3 regions of the Mesorhizobium sp. BHscii genome follow, and region 2 is predicted to be linked to each of the others. Evidence: predicted binding sites of a transcription regulator. Region 2 holds the regulator's gene; each other region holds the start of a gene.
The links. Region 2 encodes LexA, which represses DNA repair genes until DNA is damaged. Its sites were predicted from a motif close to TGTTCNNNNTGTGTTCNG; they were not measured.

Region 1 (7,280 bases), on a different contig from region 2:
GGTGGATGTTCTCGAGCACCTTCTTGGTGCCATAGGCCTTGTTGAGGCCGGCCATGTGATAGATGAACTGGCGTGCCACGCGCTTTCCCTGAAAAGTCGACTGTAATGTCGGATTGAATGGAAGTTGGGCGCTATGTAGGCGATGCCGCGCCGAACGGCAAACTGTTTTGGCGCCTCACGCCTGATTCGGGCCGAAGACGCTCATTGAACTGGCGCCGCTTTCGGTTCGCTGGACAGTCCGGCGAAATCTGCGGTTAACCATTCCGCGTCAGAAAGGTGTTGGATGGGGAATCGCCGGCAAGCCGCGATTTCTGCAGAGAAAGATCGGATCGACGGCGTTGCTGAACAGTTTCCTGCTCCTTGCCGAAGCGGTTCTCTACTTCGGCGTCATGGTCACGCTTTTCCGTTTCAGGCACCGCATCGGCCTCGGCGTGTTTGTCTGCGCCCTCGGCGTCATGCATTTTCTCGAAACCTACCTCGCCAGCGTCTTCTATGTCGCGCTGCCGTTCGGCATGGTTTCGCCCGGGTCCGCGGTGCTGTTTTCCGGCAAGCTGGTGATGCTGCTGCTGCTCTACATCAAGGAGGACGCGGCAACCGTCCGGCAGCCGATCTACGGCCTGCTGCTCGGCAATGCCCTGATGATCGGACTTGTGCTGGTCCTGCGCCTGCACGAGATCGCACCGCTTCCCAACGGCAGACGTCCCGACATCGGCTTCATCGACCAGATGGGCTGGCTGATGGTGTGGGGCACGACGCTGCTCTTCCTCGACGCCATCCTGATCATCCTGCTTTACGAAAAGCTCGGGCGTTATCTCCGCAAGGCGCTGTTCTCTCGCATCCTGATCTCCGTCGCTTGCGTGCTCACTTTCGACCAGGCTGGATTTTTCACCGCGCTGCACTTCGTCACCGGTGCGCCGATCGCGGTTTTCTTCGGCGGCTGGTTCGCCAAGATGGGGGCGGCGCTTGCCTACAGCATCATGCTGGTCGCTTATATCAGATGGTTCGAGGCGCGGCAGATCCCGGCGCCGCGTGGACTATCCGACATCTTCGACACGTTGACCTATCGCGAGCGCTATGAGGCGCTGGTCGAGCATGTCGGCCGCGACGGCCTTACCGGTCTGCTGCACAGAGGACGCTTCGACAGCGACGGCGAAGCCGCTGTTGCGGCCAGCCTGCGGACGGCCAAGCCGCTCAGCCTCTTGGTCATCGATGTCGACCACTTCAAATCGATCAACGACCGCTTCGGCCACGCCGAGGGCGACAGGGTGCTGAAATCCGTCGCCGCCCTGCTTGGCGAGATTGTCGGTCCAGAGGATCAGGTGTTCAGAATTGGCGGCGAGGAATTCGCCATCCTCTGCTCACGTTCGCATTCGGTCGCCAGGCTGCTTGGCGAAAGCATCAGGCACGCGGTCAAGGCATCCGCAAGCACGAGCCGGTTCGACATCACCGTCAGCGCCGGCATCTCCACTGTCAGCGAGACGACCCGCTGCCTTGCCGATGTTTTTGCGCTGGCCGATCAGCGCCTCTACAAAGCCAAATCGACCGGACGCGACCGCGTCGTCGGCGAACCGGGCGGCCACGAGGCTGACAGCCTCACCGCGTGGACCAGATCAGGACGCGGCATCGGCGCATAGCATCCAGACCGGCTCGGCGTGTCACTGGAACTCGATCGGATCGACGGTGCCTTTCGGACAGCCGGCATTGTTCGTCGGCACCGATGCCAGCAACAGCTCACTGAGCGAAGGGTTTGGACCGATCGGGCCGGCCAGGCCGAGCGTCAGTTCGCCGATCAGCCGCCTGCCGCTCGAATGGTCGTTCAGACAGGAGACGCGAACCCGCTCGCCCGCGCCGGGACCGAAAGCACTATCGAAGGCGCTGCGGATCTGGTCGGAGGTCAGATCCCGGCCAACGTTTTGTGTGAAAAGATCACGCACCGGTGAAGCATTCACCGCGCGCGTCAGGTTCAGCGCATCGGAAAAATACTCCTGCTGGCTTTTGCCGTAACAGGTGCCATGCTTGATCCACTCATGCCTGTCGAGATCAGATGCGGTGCCTGGCATCACCTGATCGAGCTCCGACCGCGTGTTCGGCTCGAGCTTGACCGGCGGCAGGTCCCGCCAGTGCGCCGGATTGTCGTTCGCCCTGTCGGCCGCTGCCACCTCGCAATAGAAATTTCCGTTCGGCTGCGGCCACAGCCCATGCAAGGAGAAATGCCTCGCTTCGAAACCGGCCGCGGTCTGCGCCTTGCATTCGGTCTTGCTGGGCTTGGTTTCGCAAAACGCCGGCTGCCAGCTCAGCGCGAGGACATATTCGGGCCTTCCCGAGATCGGCGCAGCGGACTTCTCCCGGTCGACCGGCGCGGGTGCTGCCGGTTCCGTGGATGCGCTGCCACCCGAAACATGGCCGCAGTCGATCCTCACCCAGCGGCGCTCCGGATCGGCCCCCGGCACGCGGATCAGATAGTGCGTGGGAGCATGCCTGTTGCCGGCCAGAAGCTCGTAGCTCTGTCCCGCATCAGTCGCGATATTGCCGGGATTCTTGCCGTTCTTGATGGCCTGTGTCGCTGGACAGGTGGCGTCGGCCACGAAGGAGCCGCTCATCGTCACCTCGGCCCGAGCAGCACCCGTTAGCAACGCGCCGACAAGCGCAAATTCGAAAACCAGACCTGTCCGCGTATGCATGAAAGTACCCCGGGGAAAAATGCTGCGGCAACAGACTGCCGCCCTCTCTTGGTATAAAATTCTTCATGTCAGAATTGCGATACCGCGTTGCGACGCAAGAACAGCACTGCGGAAAACAAGGCCAACGGATTGACGCAAAACCGGCGTCGGCGCACACAAACGTCCGCAGGCGTGAAAGACGCGTTGGAGACGAAGCGACAATGTCATTCAGCCAGCAGCGCGTGCTCCGATCGCCGACCGGCGCCGAGCTCAACCTTTATGTGAAACGTGCCGAGGGCCGCCCGCGCGCGGTCGTCCAGATTAATCACGGGCTGGCCGAACACGCCGCGCGCTATGTCCGCTTCGCTACCTTTCTGGGTGAGCGCGGCTTCCATGTCTACGCCCATGATCATCGCGGCCATGGCGGAACCAAGGCGCCCGATGCCCCACTCGGCAGGTTCGCTCAAAAACACGGCGGCGCCAAGGTCGTCGCCGATGTCGCGGCTGTGCACGACCTGATCGCCGGCGACCACCCCGGCCTGCCCGTCATCGCCTTCGGCCATTCCATGGGCGGCCTCGTCGCGCTGAATTTCATGCTTCATCATTCGAGCCGCCTGCACGCCGCCGCCATCTGGAACGCTAATTTTTCCGCCGGGCTCGCCAGCCGTGCCGCGCAAATCATCCTGGCCTGGGAAAAATTCCGGCTCGGCTCCGACATGCCGTCGCGTATGCTGCCGCGACTGACCTTCCAGGCCTGGGGCAAAGCCGTCCCCGATCACCGCACGCCGTTCGACTGGCTGTCGCGCGACGCAGCCGAAGTCGACAAGTATATCGCCGATCCGCTATGCGGTTGGGATGCCTCCGTGTCGATGTGGCGCGACCTGTTCGGGTTCGTCTTCGACGGTGCCGACGACACTAATTTTTCCGGTGTCCGCAAGGCCCTGCCGATCTGCCTGGTCGGCGGCCAAAATGACCCCGCCACCGACGGCGGCAGGGCGGTCAGCCATCTCGCTGGCCGCCTGCACAGGATGGGTTTTTCGAATCTCGTTTCAAAGGTTTACGCCGAGACCCGCCACGAAAATCTGAACGAGGTGAATCGAGATAAAATCATGGACGATTTCGCCGCATGGGCCGACAGCGTGCTGAAACAACCATGATCGACATCGACAAGATCGGGTTTGGCCCATTGCAAGAACCGTGACAGCATCACGCGGGATTGATACAGGCTGCGTTTCCGATCAATCACGGTGATCCATGACTGAGCCTCCGCTGAAAGGTGTCCGCGTAATCGAACTCGCCCGCATCCTGGCCGGACCGTGGGCGGGGCAGCTGCTTGCCGATCTCGGCGCCGACGTCATCAAGGTCGAGAGCCCGGATGGCGGCGACGACACCCGCAAATGGGGTCCGCCCTTCGTCATGAGCCATGACGGCGAAAACCTCTCGGCCGCCTACTATCATTCCTGCAATCGCGGCAAGCGCTCCATCGCCATCGATTTCTCGACGCCCGAAGGCGCCGAGACAGTGCGCCGGCTGGTCGCCACATCGGACGTTCTGATCGAAAACTTCAAGGTCGGCGGCCTGAAGAAATACGGCCTCGACTATGAGAGCCTCAGGGAAATAAACCCGCGGCTGATCTATTGCTCGATCACCGGCTTCGGCCAGGACGGGCCCTATGCGCCGCGCGCCGGCTATGACTTCATCATCCAGGGCATGGCCGGCATGATGTCGATCACCGGCGAGGCCGGCCGCGAGCCGCAAAAGGCCGGTGTCGCCGTCTCCGACATTTTCACCGGCTTGTATTCGGTGATTGCCATCCAGGCCGCACTGCGCCATGCCGACACGACCGGCGAAGGCCAGCATATCGACATGGCGCTCTACGACACCCAGATCTCGGCGCTCGGCAACCAGAACCTCAATTATCTGGTCTCCGGAAAATCGCCGGTGCAGATGGGCAACGCGCATATGAACATTGCGCCTTACGAAGTGGTGCCGGTGAAGGACGGCCATATCATCCTGGCGATCGGCAATGACGGCCAGTTCGCTAAATTCTGCGCGGCCATCGGCTTGGACGATCTGCCATCGAACCCCGATTTCGCCACCAATCCCGCCCGGGTCGCCAACCGGGCGAAGCTGCGCGAGCATATAATCGAGGCGCTGAAAACCTTCGATCGCGATCCGCTGCTGGCTAAACTGGAGGCGGCAAGTGTGCCTGCCAGCCCGATCAACACGATCGGGCAGATGTTCGCCGACCCGCAGACCATCGCGCGCGGCATGCGGCTCGACCTCGACGACGGCCACGGCAATCTCTTGCCCTCGGTGCGCGCGCCGATGGTCATGTCGGGCACGCCGCTCGTCTATGAGCGGCCCTCGCCGCGTCTCGGCGAACACACCGAAGAAATCCTTGCCGAACTGGAGAGGTCAGGAAAATGAAGACCGGCGGACAACTGATCGTCGATGCGCTCGAAGCCAACGGCACCGACCGCATCTATTGCGTGCCCGGGGAATCCTATCTTGCGGTGCTCGACGCGCTGCACGATTCGACGATCCGCACCATCGTCTGCCGCCAGGAAGGCGGTGCTGCAATGATGGCCGACTGCCATGGCCGCCTGACCGGCAAGCCCGGCATCTGCTTCGTCACCCGCGGACCCGGCGCCACCAACGCCTCGGCCGGCATCCACATCGCCATGCAGGATTCGGTTCCCGTCATCCTGTTCATCGGCCAGGTCGCCAGCCATGCCAAGGGGCGCGAGGCTTTTCAAGAGGTCGACTATGTCAGGTTCTTCGGCGATATCGCCAAATGGGTGGTCGAGATCGACGATGCCTCGCGCATTCCCGAATTCGTCACGCGCGCCTTCGCGGTGGCGACGTCCGGCCGCCCCGGCCCGGTCGTCATCTCGCTGCCGGAAGACATGCTGACCAGCCTTGCCGAGGCGCCAGAAGCCCTGCCCCACACGGCGGTCGAAACGCGGCCGGGCGAGGCCGAGCTCGATGCTCTCGAAAAGCTCCTCAACAAGGCGCAGCGCCCTTTCGTTATCCTAGGCGGCACGCGCTGGGATGCGGAGGCCGTCGCGCGAATGCGGACGATCGCCGAAGCCTGGTCGCTGCCAGTCGGCTGCTCCTTCCGCCGCCAGATGCTGTTCGATCATCTCCACCCGAACTATGCCGGCGATGTGGGCATTGGCATCAACCCGAAGCTGGCCACCGCGATCAAGCAGGCCGACCTCGTGCTGCTGATCGGCGGCCGCATGGGCGAGATGCCGTCCTCCGACTACACGCTGCTCAAGAGCCCCTACCCCGACCAGATGCTGGTCCATATCCACGCCGATGCCAGCGAGCTCGGCCGCGTCTACCGGCCGACGCTGGCGATCAACGCCTCGCCTTCCGCCTTCGTCGAAGCCTTCGCCGGGCGCAAGCCGGCCGCCACGCCGGTCTGGGCGGATGAAACACCGAAGCTGCACGCGGCCTATCTCGACTGGTCGACTCCGCCCGACAGTGGTCCCGGCTCCGTCCAGATGGGGCCGATCATGAACTATCTCGAAACGATGCTGCCCGACGACGCGATCCTCACCAACGGCGCCGGCAACTACGCCACCTGGGTGCACCGTTTCCACCGGTCCCGGCGCTTTGCCACGCAGGCCGCCCCCACCTCCGGCTCGATGGGCTATGGCACGCCGGCAGCGGTCGCAGCCAAGGAATTGTTCCCCGAGCGCGATGTGATAGCCTTTGCCGGCGACGGCTGCTTCCTGATGAACGGGCAGGAGTTCGCCACCGCCGTGCAATACGATCTGCCGATCATCGTCATCGTCGTCAACAACGGCATCTACGGCACCATCCGCATGCATCAGGAGCGCGAGTATCCGGGCCGTGTCGTCGCCACCGATCTGCGAAATCCCGACTTTGCGGCTTTGGCCCGCGCCTATGGCGGCCATGGCGAAACGGTCGAGAAGACGGCCGATTTCGCGCCGGCCTTCGAACGCGCGCGTGCCAGCGGCAAGCCGTCGATTGTCGAGATCAGGCTCGACCCCGAGGCCATCACGCCAACCCGCACGATGACCCAGATAAGAGACAGGTCGTGATCCGATAGGAAGGGGGGCGCAAGACTTGGCTACATCGTCGCCGCCTTCTCGATCTGTCCGCGGATCTCGCCGTCCTTGTGGGCCGCCGTATGGATGTTGATGTAGTATTTGCCGGCCATCAGGTCGGCAGCCTGCGCGTCGGTCAGAATCGCCGCCCCCTTGAACGGGCTTTTCGGAGCGCCCTTGAACGGGACGGCGACGCCGGCATTTTCACCCTTTGCCGCCGGACCGTGAATATGTCCGGCCGTCGCCGGGCCGCTGAGACCTGAATACGTCACGTTCCAGGTCAGCTGTTTCGTGGCGGTGTCGAAGACGAGAGCGGCGGTACCCTTGCCCTCCGTGGTGATGGGCGGATTCTGCTGAGCGCCATCGAGCGTCGCCTTCATCTTCATCATGTCGGCCAAAGCCGGTGAAGCGCATAGGACGGAAGCCGAAACGGCCAGCGCCGAAAGCTTCGGCGAGAAGGATTGCATGCGCATGGGAATCTCCGTTGTGGCGGTGACATCCGCTGAAGCTGGATGCACTGGAACAACGGTTGTGGCGA
Region 2 (7,280 bases):
CGAAAGGTGGTGCTGCCTGCCTTTCCGTGCTGACCGACGCGCCGTCCTTCCAGGGCGCGCCTAAATTCCTCACCGATGCGCGCAACGCCGTGACATTGCCCGCTTTGCGCAAGGATTTTCTGTTCGAGCCCTATCAGGTGTTCGAAGCCCGTGCGTGGGGCGCGGATGCCATCCTGATCATCATGGCGAGCGTCGATGACGCCGTGGCCAGCGAACTCGAAACGACGGCGTTCGAACTCGGCATGGACGCACTGGTCGAAGTGCATGACGAGGCCGAGACGGAACGCGCGCTGAAACTGTCATCGCGGCTGATCGGCATCAACAACCGCAATCTCCGGACGTTCGAAACCAGCATCGAGACCTCGGAGCGGCTCGCGAAGATGGTGCCGGCAGACCGCCTGCTGGTCAGCGAGAGCGGTATTTTCTCGCACGAAGACTGCCGCAGGCTGGAACGGAGCGACATCGGTACATTCCTCGTCGGCGAGAGCCTGATGCGGCAACAGAATGTGGCCACTGCAACGCGCCTGCTTTTGACGGGCAAGGCGCCGGCTCATGCATCGGCCCGAAGATCGGAATCGATTTTTGGAGAGCACGATGCATAGTTTCAAAGGGTTAGAGAGTACTTTGCGCGTCCAAACGGACGCACGTCGCTCTAAGGCTGACTGACGATGACGGCCGCCCTCACCCATCTTGGCGCGAAAGGCGAAGCCAATATGGTCGATGTCGGCGACAAGGCGGAGACGACGCGCACGGCAATCGCCGAAGGTCTTGTCGCGATGCGGCCCGAAACGCTGAAGATGATTCTTGACGGCGATGCCAAGAAGGGCGACGTGCTGGGCACGGCGCGCATCGCCGGCATCATGGCGGCCAAGAGGACGCATGAGCTGATCCCGCTCTGCCATCCGCTGCTGTTGACCAAGATATCCGTTGACATCGAACCGGACGCGACGCTGCCAGGCCTGAAGGTCACGGCGCTGGCCCGCGTCACAGGTAAGACCGGCGTCGAGATGGAAGCGCTGACCGCCGTCTCGGTCGCCTGCCTGACCATCTATGACATGGCCAAGGCGGTCGACCGCGCCATGGTGATCTCGGGCATCAGGCTGGTGGAAAAGACCGGCGGCAAATCCGGCGACTACAAGGCGGACGCCAAGGGGGCAGGCCAATAATGGCACTGCTTCCGGTCGCCGAGGCGCTCGAGCGCCTGCTTGAGGATGCTGCGCCCTTGCAGGCTGAATGCGTCGCCCTGATGGACGCCGCCGACCGCGTGCTGGCGGAGCCGCTTCTGGCGCTTCGCACCCAGCCGCCGTTCAACGCGTCCGCTATGGACGGCTATGCCGTGCGGGCCGAGGACGTAGCGTCCGTGCCCGCAAGACTTTCGGTGATCGGCATGGCGCCGGCCGGACGCGGCTTTGCCGGAACAGTCGGCCCGGCGCAGGCCGTGCGCATCTTCACCGGCGCGCCGCTTCCTGCAGGCGCCGACACCATCGTCATCCAGGAGAATGCCAGGGATCTCGGCGGCGGCAGCGTCGAAGTGACCGCGTCGACGGTTGAAGGCCGCAACATCCGCTGCCTCGGGCTCGATTTCTCGAAGGGCGACATCCTGCTGGAGAAAGGCCGCCCGCTTGATCCGGCGGCATTGTCGCTGGCGGCGTCGGCCAACCACCCGCAGGTCAGCGTGGTGAAACGGCCGCTGATCGCCATCATCGCCACCGGCGACGAATTGCTGCCGCCGGGCAGCGACCTTGGCCCCGACCAGATCATCTCGTCCAATGCCTATGGCGTCGCCGCCGCGGCCCGCTCGGTCGGCGCCAGCGCGCTCGATCTCGGCATCGCCCCCGACCGCAAGGAGGCGATCGCCACGCTGGTGAAACAAGCGGTCGACGCAGGCGCCGACGTCATTGTCACGCTGGGCGGCGCCTCGGTCGGCGACCATGACCTGGTCCATGACGTGCTGACCGGTGAAGGCATGACGCTCGATTTCTGGAAAATCGCCATGCGGCCTGGCAAGCCGTTGATGTTCGGGCGGCTGGGCGACATCCGCTGCATCGGCCTGCCTGGCAATCCGGTGGCGAGCCTGGTCTGCACGCAGCTCTTTCTGAAGCCGCTGCTTGCGCGGCTCGGCGGCCGCGCCTTCCGGCAGGACATGCGTCAGGCGCGGCTCGGCGCCGCCATGCCGGCCAACGATCTCAGGCAGGACTATGTACGCGCGGTGGTGAAGGAAGAAGCCGGCACGCCACTGGCGACCCCGTTCGGCGTCCAGGATTCCTCGATGCTCAAAATGCTGGCCGACGCCAACGGGCTGATCGTGCGCGAGCCATTCGCTCCCCCAGCCGCGACGGGCGCCGCGTGCAGCGTGCTGATGCTACGCTGAACAAAACGTCAACACATTCATTAAACTTTAAACGGTTGCGGAACACAACTGGAACAGATAGTGTTTGTTCTGGGTTTGTTTTTCTGATTCTGTTGGGGGTCGCGATGCTGACACGCAAACAACATGAACTGCTGATGTTCATCCACGAGCGGCTGAAGGAAAGCGGCATTCCGCCCTCGTTCGACGAGATGAAGGAAGCGCTCGACCTCGCCTCGAAGTCGGGGATCCATCGGCTGATCACGGCGCTGGAGGAGCGCGGTTTCATTCGCCGCCTGCCCAACCGGGCCCGCGCGCTGGAGGTGCTGCGCCTGCCCGATTCGATCGCGCCCGGCCTCAATGCGGCTCGCAAATTCTCGCCAAGCGTCATTCAGGGCAGCCTTGGGCAGGGCAGCCTCGGACGACAGATCAAACCGGCGCCTTCGCGCCTGCCCGCGGCCGGCAATGACGACGACGTCGTTGCCACCATCTCCATACCGGTGATGGGCCGCATCGCTGCCGGTGTGCCGATCGACGCCATCCAGCACCAGACGCATTCGATCTCGGTACCACCGGACATGATCACCGGCGGCACGCACTACGCGCTGGAGGTCAAGGGTGATTCGATGATCGAGGCCGGCATTTTCGACGGCGACACGGTCATCATCCGCAACGCCGACACCGCCCAGCCTGGCGAGATCATCGTCGCATTGGTCGACGAGGAGGAAGCGACGCTGAAGCGGTTCCGCCGCAAGGGCGCCTCGATCGCACTGGAAGCCGCCAATCCGGCCTATGAGACGCGCATCTTCGGGCCGGACCGGGTCAAGGTGCAAGGCAAGCTCGTCGGACTGATCCGGCGTTACTGAGCGGCAGGCTTCTTGGGTTTCTCGGCCCTGCGGTATGGCGGCAAGCCCCTCGCCTCGCGCGAAAATCTCCGCTGCTCGTGCCAAGGCCTATATGGCTGTCTGACGGCAAAACGGATTTCTGCGCGCGTCGTCGCTGATAGCGGATCGAAGAAGACGGCGGCACTGCCCATGCGAGCGAGCTGCCGTTTGGTGACGACGAGAACCAGCGGATTGCGGCAGGGATTATAATAGGCTGTGGCATCGTCGATGACGATCAAATCCGCAAAGGCACAGGCTGGCCGTGCGGTTTTGCGGTCGTCGGCGAGTGCGATGATCGCGCCGGACGGGTGCCGGGCGAGGCACAGGCCGGCAGTGCAGTAGAAGGGCGCTCCAGGCGGCAGGTCGGCCGGGTCGGCGATGTCGAACCGCACGTCTCCTTTTTCGAATGTTTCCGGCTCGACAATGGTCGCTGAAACCAGCGCATGTTTCCAGTTGTCGGTGGTGAATTCGTTCGAACGCACCCGGTTGACGGCAAGTTCGCCGCCGCCGATCGGCAGCGCCACCAGATGCGCATCTTCCGAAATCAGCACATCGGGGGCGCGCGTGTCGGAAATCGTCAGCAGGCCGGCGAGCGCAAAGGGAAGTGCCGCAAGCCGCAACCATGTCGTCGCCATCGTAGCGATGACCAGGGCGACCGTCACCAGCAGAACCGACTGCAACGAGATCAGCCCGACTGCATCGACCGGCGACCGCTCGGAAATCCATCCCGATATTGCGATCATGGCCGTCAGTCCCTTGCCCATCATGTAGAGGAAAGGTCCGTCGAAGCCGAAAGGCATTGCCAGAGCGCTGAGGACGGCCAGGAACATGACGACCGTGACGATTGGCATGACCGCCAGATTGGCGAACAGGCTAAGCGGCGATACGCGCTGGAAGTGCCAGATGGCGAAGAGCGCGGTGGCGCTGCCGGCAATGATGGAGGTCATTGCGATGGTCCCTGTCCCAGCGGCGAGTTTTCGCGTGACGAAAGCGACCGGCGACCGTCGCTGTGGCGGCGCCGTGGCCCTGTCGGCACGATAGTCGGACCATCCGGCATAGGCGCCCACGAGAGCAGCAGTCGCGGCGAAGGACATCTGGAAGCTTGGGCCGACCACCTCGTGCGGCGACACGACGATGACGGCGATGGCAGAAATCGTCAGATTGCGCATGGTAAGTGCCGCTCGGTCGAACAGCACGGCGACAAGCATTACCGCCAGCATGATGAAGCTGCGTTCAGCCGCGACCACGATACCGGAAAAAATGAGATACGCAGCGATGGAAAGGAGTGCGGCAGCAGCCGCATATTTCTTGACCGGCCGGCGTGACGAAAAATCGGGAAACAGCGCAAAGGCGCCGCGCAGCAATCCCATGATCGTGCCGGCGACAAGCGCCATGTGCAGGCCGGAAATCGAGATGATGTGGTAGATGCCGGTGCGCCGCATCGATTCGTTTATCTCTTCGGGAATGCCGGCACGCACACCGATGATCAGTGCGGCGGCAATCTCCCCCTCGGCGCCACCAATGCTGTCCCTGATATGGTCGGCAATGTTTTCGCGCGCCTTTTCGATCGAGGAAGAAAGGCGCGCGGCGAACGGCGCATCCTCGGAAACGACGATCTTCGGATTGCTGAGGAAAAAGCCACTGGCACCGATACCGGCGAAATAGCTGTCAAAGGAGAAGTCATAACTGTCCGGCCTAACCGGGCCAGTCGGAGGCAAAAGCCGCACATAACCGGTTGCCACCGAGCCTGCAGTCATCTCAGCGGGAATTTTGCGTGCCGAAACCCTGACACGTCCCGGTGCATAACGCAGTGTCGGCCGGGCGGTCGACATCACGTCGATGGTCAGCCTGATCCGGCCGTTCGCCATCTGATCGAGCCTAACGACACGGCCGGTGAGCTGGGTCTGGATTTCCGAACCGAGCATCTGCGTTCCCGCGCGCCAGGTTTCAACCTTGGCGGCGAGAACACCGAGTGCGCACAGCAACGCTGCCATGAAGCACAGATGCGTCTTGCGCCATGAGCGCGTGACAGCCGCACACAACGCCGTGAGGACCACGACGGCAATGGGCTGCGGAAAGTCCGGTTCGACGGTAAGCGAAAAATAGACGATCACCCCGCACGCCAGAAAAACCGGCACCAGCAGGAAGGCGACGCCGCGGTCGAGTTCCAGGCCGGCTGCCGAGGCCATGCTGTTGCGGATACCGGATGGTGAAAGATGGCTAAGCTGTCGGCGGAAACGAATGACGGGCCCCGGTTGTGGAGCCGGTATTGGCGCGGAGCGGTCCGGCGAAAGAGACTGGGTGGCCGGGTGCGATGCAGGCAGCAAAGCGGCTAGCGGCTCGGCGTGAGGAACGTCGGCAAACAGCGATCGTTCGCTGACGCTTGTGATCGCGCCCTCGCTCTCGTCCACGCCCCGGCCTGGTCCAGCCATCGGGTCTGCCCCTTGCACCCTTGACCTCCTATGCTACATGAACGCGCGACGCGCGAAAGTCCGCGCAACCACATCCGTTCCTGCGCTTGCCTGAGAGTTCTATGTCCGACAAGGTCGTCACCCGTTTTGCCCCCTCTCCCACCGGCTTCCTGCATATTGGCGGGGCGCGCACGGCGCTGTTCAACTGGCTGTATGCGAAACACACTGGCGGCAAGATGCTGCTGCGGATCGAGGACACCGATCGCGAGCGTTCGACCGATGCGGCAACCGCTGCCATTCTCGATGGGCTCGCCTGGCTCGGCCTCACCTGGGACGGCGAGCCGGTATCGCAGCTCGAGCGCGCGCCGCGCCACCGCGCGGTCGCCGAGGAGCTGGTGCGGCTCGGCAAAGCCTATTACTGCTATGCGACGCCGGCCGAGTTGGAGGCGATGCGCGAGAGCGCGCGTGCCAAGGGGCTGCCTCCTCGGTATGACGGCCGCTGGCGCGACCGCGACCCGTCGGAGGCGCCGGCCGGCGCCAAGGGCGCGATCCGCATCAAGGCGCCGGCCGGCGGCGAGACGGTGGTGCATGACCGCGTGCAGGGCGAAGTCCGCTTCCCCAACAAGGATCTCGACGATTTCATCATCCTGCGCTCGGACGGCAATCCGACCTATATGCATGCCGTCGTCGTCGACGACCATGACATGGGCATCACCCACATCATCCGCGGCGACGACCATCTGACCAATGCCGCCCGCCAGATGGTGATCTATCGAGCCATGGACTGGGACGTGCCGTCGATGTCGCATATCCCGCTGATCCATGGCGCCGACGGTGCCAAGCTGTCGAAGCGGCACGGTGCGCTAGGCGTCGAAGCCTATCGTGCCATGGGCTACCTGCCTGAGGCACTGCTCAACTACCTGGCGCGGCTTGGCTGGAGCCACGGCGACGACGAGGTCATGTCGATCGCCGACATGATTGCCTGGTTCGACATCGGCGACGTCAACAAGGGGGCCGCCCGCTTCGACTTCGCCAAGCTCGAGGCGCTGAACGGCGTGCATATGCGCCGCATGAACGACGCCGAATTGCTCGATATCTTCATCGCCACTTTGCCCTATCTGGAAGGCGGCCCGGCGATCGCAACGCGCCTCGACGACACGCGCAAGGCGCAGTTGCTCGCCGCCCTGCCCGGCTTAAAGGAGCGGGCCAAGACACTGGTCGAGCTGGCCGACGGTGCCGCCTTCCTGTTTGTCGAGCGACCGCTGCGGATCGACGAGAAGGCGGCGGCGCTGCTCGGCGGTGATGCGCGCGAGATCCTGCGGGGTGCTCATGCGGCGCTGAAGGCGATTTCAGGCGACTGGACGGCCGAAGCAGCGGAGGCTGCGATCCGGGGATATGCGGTGGCCGGCGGCCATAAGCTCGGCGCTGTGGCCCAACCCTTGCGCGCCGCGCTCACCGGCAAAAGCACCTCGCCGGGCGTGTTCGACGTGCTTGCCGTGCTTGGCCGCGAGGAAAGCCTGGCGCGCGTCGCGGATCAAATCGATTAGCAAAACTGGCCCAAGAAGATTGGCATTGAAAGGTGGGTTTCGCAGTGCAACATTAGGCCTTGGCCCAATTTGGCACGCAAATCCAATTGCG
Region 3 (7,280 bases), on a different contig from region 2:
CAATGCGGCGCAGCAGGCTGCCGTTTCGAGCGATCGACTCGAGGCTTGCAGCACCGGATTTGTCAGGGCTTGAAAGGGCCATCAGGATCCTCAGCTATGAGGGCAGCGTCGACGAAGCGTCGGCCGCTCACCGCTCAGGCGTTACCCATAACCGATCCGCCCGCATCATAGGAATGGTAACCCCCGGTCAGATTTTGTGCAATGCACAATGAAAGGAGCTGTCGCAAACTTTCCGGCAAGCTTGACAGAGCATTAAGGCTCGTTGATTTCGCGACAGCGAGTGTTTCGAGCGACGTGGAACCAAGAGGCCGCGCGCGGCGGAGAAGATCGCGACGAAGCGATCAAACCCCGTCGAGAATGATGATCGTCGGCCGGTCGGGCAAGGTCTTCAGCGAAACCGTCAGCGACCGGCCGGAGAGGAATTCCACCGCGAAATCGTCGCCCATCCTGCCTGTGAATTCGCTGATCGCGGTGGCATGGCGATGCATCGGCAGGATCATCGAGGAATAGAGCCGCGCGGTGATTTCGGTCATCCGGTCAAGCGACAGCGTCATGCCGCCGTCGATAGGCACCATAAGGATATCGAGCCGGCCGATGGCGCCGTAATGCGCATCCTCCAGCCGGTGGTGCAGATGGCCGAGATGGCCGATGCAGAGTCCCGCCACTTCGAAAATGAATATGGAATTGCCGTCCTTGCCGAGATCGCCGCCATTGCGGATATCCGTGGGCACGTTGCGGATGTAGACATCGTCCACGACAACGGCGTGGCGCGCCGGACCGCCGTCCGGATTCCAACCGCGCAGCACATATTCGATGGCGGGATCCGGATGGTCCGAATAATGGGTGCGGTGGGCCCTGTTCATGGTCACCACGCGCGGCAGCGGGTCAGCGCCGTAGACGCCGGAAAAGTCGGTGGCGATCCTGACGCCGGCGGGCGTCTCGATGATGTAGGTCGAATGGCCGGCATAGGTGATCGTAACGTCGCCGTCGACGAAAGCCTCGGCCAGCAGAGGCGTCTGCGCCTTTGGCGCTGTGAAGCTGGCATAGGTGGCCGACGGCAGCGCTTCGGCGATCGCAACGCATCTCGATGGCGGCGGCCCTTCCTGGGCCGACGCGGCGAACGGCCAGAAAGCCAGGGTCAGCAGAACGGCAGCAGATAGGCGGAGCATGACTGCCTCCCGTGGCAGGACTGGCGCTCATGCCACGATAACGCTAGCAATCCTGATGGCTATCGTCGGGACAGTCACGTTTTCGCGAGCGCCGGAGGGGTTGGTAGTCTGGACCTTTTGTCCCGACTTGCGCGACAAATCGCGCGGAATGAACGCGCCATGGCTCGGCCTCCCGACTGACATCGCCAGTGATCAGGGCGTCGGACGGAAGACGCCGTTCTCGTCGCGCTTGAGCGGTGCGGTTTGCCGGGAAAGCGGCACACCAGGCGCTTCGGTGACCGAAACGCCCTCCGTCCAGTCGGCGGGTGCAATAGCGATGTAGCGCGCATATCCGCCTGACCCGCCGAGCGGCTTGGCAAAGCCGATTGTGACCAACGCCCCGGCCTCTGGCACCTTATCGAGATTTGCAACGCCTTCTGCCTGCGTGAAATCGTTGTGAAGCAGCCAATGTTCGCCTTCGAGATTGGGCGTGGTGTCGGTGTCGAGCGGCTCATGACCATGAAACAGAATCTTCCGCTCCAGATGCAGAAACTTCAGCGCGTTCAAACTGACGCCTGGAAACGGCTTCTGGTTGAAGCGGGCGGCATCGGACCATCTCTTGTGCCAATCCGAACGCACGAAGACGACCGAACCCTCCGGTATGCGGCCGTGCTCCTTTTCCCATTCTTCGATGTCGGCGACCTGGAGGTGATAGCCTTCGTCAGTTTGCACCTTGCCGCTGATGTCGATCACGACGAGCGGCCGCACGGCATAAGTGGCCGGCAGGTCGCTGATCGTTGCACCGAGTGGGTTCCAGTGGGAGGGCGGATCGAGCTGCGTGCCATACTGGTCCGTCGTCAACTCGTAGGCGCTCGCGACGAACCCATGCTTGTCGTAGGTGAACTCTTCGCCGGCCTTGACGTAGCCCTCGATATCCTTGCCGGCGACAGTCGGTTTGAACTTGGCATTGGCGAAGCCCGGCCATACGGGCTGCACCGGCTCGAAGGCATGGGTCAGATCGATGTACTTGGCCGATTTGAGCGTGTTCTCATAAACCGACCAAAGGGACGATTCCTGCGCCACCGCGACCGCCGGCACTGACCAAGCGGCTCCGAGTACGGCGATACGAACGAATTGAGATACATTCATCTGCAATCTCCCCTAGACGCCGCCGAGTATCGCGAGTTTCCCGCAGGACGACAAGCATATGCATTCCTCGCAGAGTGTCGCGCCAATACGGCTTCCACCAAACCGCTTTCCGCCCACGGCTTGAGCGCCGCCTCATCCCAGCGGAGGACGCGCTCTTCCCTCGCCCGCTTACCGGAGAGGGACGCCCTTCACTTCACCGGCGCCACCCAGATCTCGGCGTCGAGCCTCTTGGTCGCGAGGCCGCGCGCGATGGCTTCGGCGCTGCGGGCGTTTTTCGACATGGCCGCGGCCTGACGCTTGCTGATCACCAGCCCTTCGGCCAGTGCCCGGTTTCCCGAAAAAACCCGCGACAGGAACGGCACGCGGCTGCCGCGCGCCCGCGAGAACCGCGCCGGCATGGTTTGCCTGGCGGTGTGGGCGACGACCTCGTCGATCCAGCCCTCCGCCAGCCGTGCGCCCGGCTCCAGCAGCAGCAGCCAGTCGCCCTTGGCCTGCCTGATGCCGGCAGCAATGCCACCGCTCGCCACATAGAGGCAACCGGCATGTTCGGCAACGCGGTGGGTCTGGTCGGTCGAGCCGGTGTCGCAGACGATGACATCGCGCACCACGCCCTCGACCGCGCCGCCGATCAGCGAGGCGAGCGTGCGGGCAAGTCTTTCCTCGTCATTCAGGGTCTGGATGAGAACGCTGAGCATCGTTAGCCGAATAGCGGAAAGCCGGGCGCAGCGCCAGTTTTTGCGTCGCATCATAAAATTGTTCTTGATTTGTTCTAGTAGACGAAATAGGAATAATTTCATGAACAGAGCGATTCGACAGCCAGCCGACAGTCCCTGGGAGAGGGCGAAAATGGAACAGATCGTGCGTGCCGACATTGCAGCCTTCGGAGCAGGAAGAGCCGAGATGGCCAATGCGATGATCGAACAGAGCGGGATGCGCGTGCGTCCGGAGCGCAATCGCGGCCGTTCCGCGGGCATCAATCCGTCCGGGCGGTTCGAGCCGGTCAGCCGGCATGTCTTCGACGACGGCTGGAATTCGCTGGAGGAGTTGCCGCCGTTCAAGACGGAGGTGCAGGTCGAGAAGCCGCGCACCATCATCACCCGCAACGAATCACCCGATATTTCCTTCGACCGCTCGATCAACCCCTATCGTGGCTGCGAACATGGCTGCGTCTACTGTTTCGCCAGGCCTACGCATGCCTTCATGGGCCTGTCGCCGGGGCTGGATTTCGAATCGAAGCTGTTCGCCAAGCCGGATGCGGCGCGTATGCTCGACAAGGAACTGTCGAAGGACGGCTACCAGCCGCGCACCATCGCGATCGGCACCAACACCGATCCCTACCAGCCCATCGAGAAGCAGTACCGGATCATGCGCGAGATCCTCGAAGTGCTGGAGGCGCGCGGCCACCCGGTCGGCATCGTCACCAAATCCGCGCTGGTGACGCGCGACATCGACATCCTGTCGCGCATGGCCGAGCGCGGACTGGCCAAGGTGGCGCTGTCGGTGACGACGCTCGACCGCATGCTGGCGCGCACCATGGAACCCCGCGCCTCGACGCCGAGCAAGCGGCTGGAGGCGATCAGGCAGCTTTCGGATGCCGGCATTCCGGCCTCTGTCATGGTCGCACCGATCGTCCCTGGCCTCACAGACCAGGAGATGGAGCGCATCCTCGATTCGGCCTACGCGGCGGGCGCGCGTGAGGCGGGCTACGTCCTGCTGCGGCTACCGCTGGAGGTCGCGCCGATCTTCAAGGATTGGCTGCTGCGCCATTATCCCGACCGCTACCGTCACGTGATGTCGCTGATCCGCTCGATGCGCGACGGCAAGGATTACGATTCGGAATGGGGCAAGCGCATGAAAGGCTCTGGCCCGTATGCCTGGCAGATCGGCCGGCGCTTCGAGATCGCCGCCAAACGGCTTGGCCTCAATGCCGAGCGGCGGTCGCTCAGGACCGACCAGTTCGTCGCTGCGGCCAAGGCAACCGAGCAACTGATGCTGCTTTGAAGACATCATGTGCCGCAGCTGCCGGCGGCACATGGAAAAATCCCGTCCGGCCTGTCCTGTCCCCGGGCTTGCAGACGGTGCCCTCCGGGTCCGGTGCCTCACCGACCCGGAGGGGCTTGCGGAGAATCGGAGCCGATGCGAACCTCGCCGCAACATGGCTCGCGCGCGTTCTGATTCTCCGCTTCTCTTCGAAATCGTCGAGAGACCCGATTTCTCCTTCGAGACGAAGGCAATGGCCGAAGGCCTGTGGCCGGTGGCGGGAATGGACGAGGCCGGCCGCGGCCCGCTCGCCGGGCCAGTCGTCGCGGCAGCGGTGGTACTCGATCCCGCCAACATTCCCGATGGTCTCGACGATTCCAAGCGCCTCAGCCATCTGCAGCGCGAGGCGCTGTTCCTGAAAATCCTCGGCTCCGCTCTTGGCGTGTCGATGGCCTCGGTCAGCGCGGAAGGCATCGATGGCAGCAATATTCTCAAGGCCAGCCTCGAGGCGATGCGCCGCGCTCTGGTCGGGCTCTCGGTGCAGCCAAAGCTGGCCCTGGCCGACGGCCGAGACGTGCCGCCCGGACTGCCATGCGAAGGAAGAGCGCTGATCAAGGGCGATCAACGCTCGCAGTCGATCGCCGCCGCCTCGATCGTCGCCAAGGTGATGCGCGACCGCATGATGTGCGGCTGCGGCAGCCATCACGCGCATTACGGGTTCGAACTGCACATGGGCTACGCCACGGTCCGCCATCGCACCGCAATCGAGATGCATGGACCGGTGGCGCGGCTGCACCGCGCGTCCTTCGCACCGTTCCGGCTTGGCGGAACCGAAGTGCTCGATGAAGAGAGCCTTTCCGGCCTGGACTAGCGAAAGCGGTGGCTAATCTCCTCCCTTGAGGGGAAGATGGCCGGCAGGCCAGCGGGTGTCGCCGCGCGTGAAGCGCCGACCTTCTCTTTCATCCGACGTGTTATCCGATATGACGTCGCGACGCTGAGGCGACCCCCTCTGTCGCCTTCGGCGACATCTCCCCCTCAAGGGGGGAGATTGTGCGCTCGACCGTTTTCGCCAATCTCCACTGTCGCCCAACAAAAAAGCCGCCAGGTTTCCCGGGCGGCTTTCGATGACTTCTGGATGAGGTCGCTTAATTCAGCTTGGACTTCACGTCCTGAAGCGAGGCCTTGAACAGGTCGGCGCCGGCCTTTGCGTCAATCTTGACGGCGAGCAGCGTGCGGGCGGCTTCGACGGCGATATCGACGGCGCTGGCGCGCACCTCGCTGATCGCCTCGCGCTCGGCCTGACCGATCTTCTGTTCGGCAAGCGCGGTGCGCCGGGCGACATAGTCCTCGGTCTTCTTGTGCGCCTCGGCAGCCAGCATGTCGGCCTCGCGCTTGGCGGCGGCGACGATGTCGGCGGCCTCCTGCTCGGCTTCCTTGCGCTTGCGCTGGTATTGACCGAGCAATTGCTGGGCCTCCTCGCGCAGCCGGCGCGCTTCTTCAAGCTCGTTGCTGATCTTGTCGGCGCGGGCGTCGAGCGCCTTGGCGATCAGCCTCGGCACCTTGATGTAGACGGCAATGGCCAGGAAAATGACGAGGGCAACGGTGGCCCAAAGCGTCGCGAGTGATGTGGCGTCCATGATGCGCTCCTCACCGGGCCACTGATTTGACGGCTGCCGCGATCTCGGCCTTGCTGGCCTTGCCGCCGACAAGCGCCTCGACGATGGCCGAAGCAGTGTCCTCGGCGATCGTGCCGACTTCCTTCATGGCATTGGCCTTGATGGACGAAATGCGAGCCTCGGCTTCCCCAAGCTTCTGGTCAAGCGCTGCCTCGACCTTCTTGCGGGCGGCTTCGACTTCCGCCTTGGCGGAATCGTTGGCCTGCTGACCGATCGCATTGGCCTTGGCCTTGGCCTCCGCCAGTTCCTGCTCATAAGCGGCAACGGCGGCATCGGCCTCGCCCTTCAGTCTGGCGGCATGATCGAGATCTTGGGTGATGCGGTCGTTGCGGACATCGATGATGCCGCCGACACGCGGCATCACCACCTTCTTCAGGAAGAGGTAGAACAGCCCGAAGGTGATCGCCAGCCACAGAAGCTGCGACGGGAATGTCGCCGGATCGAATGGCGGGAACACGCCGTGCGCCTCGGCAGGCACGCCGGTCCCGGAATGCGTATCGCCTTCCGTGCCGGTATGGCCGCCTTCGACGGCGGGCGCGGACTCTTGCGCAAAGGCAGATGTCACGAACATGGACTATCCCCTGATATCAGGCCTGCCGCCGATTGCGGCCGGCCCGTCCAATTCCCAATCTTAGCCGAACAGGGGCTCAGCCGAACAGGGCCAGAAGCGCGATGAGAAGGGAGAAGATGCCCAGCGCTTCAGTCACGGCGAAGCCGAAGATCAGGCGGCCGAACTGGCCATCCGCAGCCGACGGGTTGCGCAGCGCGCCCGCCAGATAGCTGCCGAAGATGTTGCCGAGGCCAATACCGGCGCCACCCATGCCGAGGCATGCGATGCCGGCGCCGATGAACTTTGCTGCTTCTGCTTCCATTTGTTCAACTCCTTTGGATCTAAAATTCCGTTGCAATTCCATCCGGCAGCAATGCCGGAAACTCTTGGCCAGCCTGGGTCAGTGCCCGGGATGCAGGGCGTCGTTCAAATACATGCAGGTCAGCACGGCAAAGACGTAGGCCTGCAGGAAGGCGACCAGCAATTCCAGCGCCGTCAGCGCCACGGCCATCGCCAGCGGCAGGACCGATCCGGCAACGCCGAGCGTGCCAAGCGCGCTCAAGCTCACCACGAAGCCCGAGAACACCTTCAGCGTGATGTGGCCGGCCAGCATATTGGCAAACAGACGAACCGAGAGGCTGACCGGGCGCGAGACGAAGGAAATCACCTCGATCAGCACCACCAGCGGCAGCAGGTAAATCGGCACGCCATGAGGGACGAACAGTTTCAGGAAACCGAGGCCGTGCTTCATGAAGCCGTAGACGACGACGGTTCCGA

Region 1: the regulator LexA is predicted to act here: its motif matches at 2,791-2,808, upstream of ACWTU7_RS14210 (ribonuclease T2 family protein).
Region 3: the regulator LexA is predicted to act here: its motif matches at 3,052-3,069, upstream of ACWTU7_RS16080 (PA0069 family radical SAM protein).

The regions. Positions count from the first base shown of each region.
Region 1 covers NZ_JBSPKW010000008.1:191,040-198,319, forward strand. Annotated here, with positions in the region: gene ettA (energy-dependent translational throttle protein EttA) at 1-79, opposite strand, end outside; gene ACWTU7_RS14205 (diguanylate cyclase) at 339-1,634, shown strand; gene ACWTU7_RS14210 (ribonuclease T2 family protein) at 1,656-2,681, opposite strand; gene ACWTU7_RS14215 (alpha/beta fold hydrolase) at 2,882-3,817, shown strand; gene ACWTU7_RS14220 (CaiB/BaiF CoA transferase family protein) at 3,915-5,090, shown strand; gene ACWTU7_RS14225 (thiamine pyrophosphate-binding protein) at 5,087-6,736, shown strand; gene ACWTU7_RS14230 (CHRD domain-containing protein) at 6,766-7,215, opposite strand.
Region 2 covers NZ_JBSPKW010000018.1:115,590-122,869, reverse strand. Annotated here, with positions in the region: gene trpC (indole-3-glycerol phosphate synthase TrpC) at 1-602, shown strand, start outside; gene moaC (cyclic pyranopterin monophosphate synthase MoaC) at 669-1,166, shown strand; gene ACWTU7_RS23005 (molybdopterin molybdotransferase MoeA) at 1,166-2,371, shown strand; gene lexA (transcriptional repressor LexA) at 2,476-3,213, shown strand; gene ACWTU7_RS22995 (ComEC/Rec2 family competence protein) at 3,207-5,663, opposite strand; gene gltX (glutamate--tRNA ligase) at 5,765-7,189, shown strand.
Region 3 covers NZ_JBSPKW010000010.1:131,640-138,919, forward strand. Annotated here, with positions in the region: gene ACWTU7_RS16060 (hypothetical protein) at 1-82, opposite strand, end outside; gene ACWTU7_RS16065 (MBL fold metallo-hydrolase) at 342-1,169, opposite strand; gene ACWTU7_RS16070 (cyclase family protein) at 1,362-2,297, opposite strand; gene ACWTU7_RS16075 (glycosyltransferase) at 2,486-2,992, opposite strand; gene ACWTU7_RS16080 (PA0069 family radical SAM protein) at 3,144-4,298, shown strand; gene ACWTU7_RS16085 (ribonuclease HII) at 4,453-5,148, shown strand; gene ACWTU7_RS16090 (F0F1 ATP synthase subunit B) at 5,423-5,914, opposite strand; gene ACWTU7_RS16095 (F0F1 ATP synthase subunit B) at 5,925-6,524, opposite strand; gene ACWTU7_RS16100 (F0F1 ATP synthase subunit C) at 6,601-6,825, opposite strand; gene ACWTU7_RS16105 (F0F1 ATP synthase subunit A) at 6,904-7,280, opposite strand, start outside.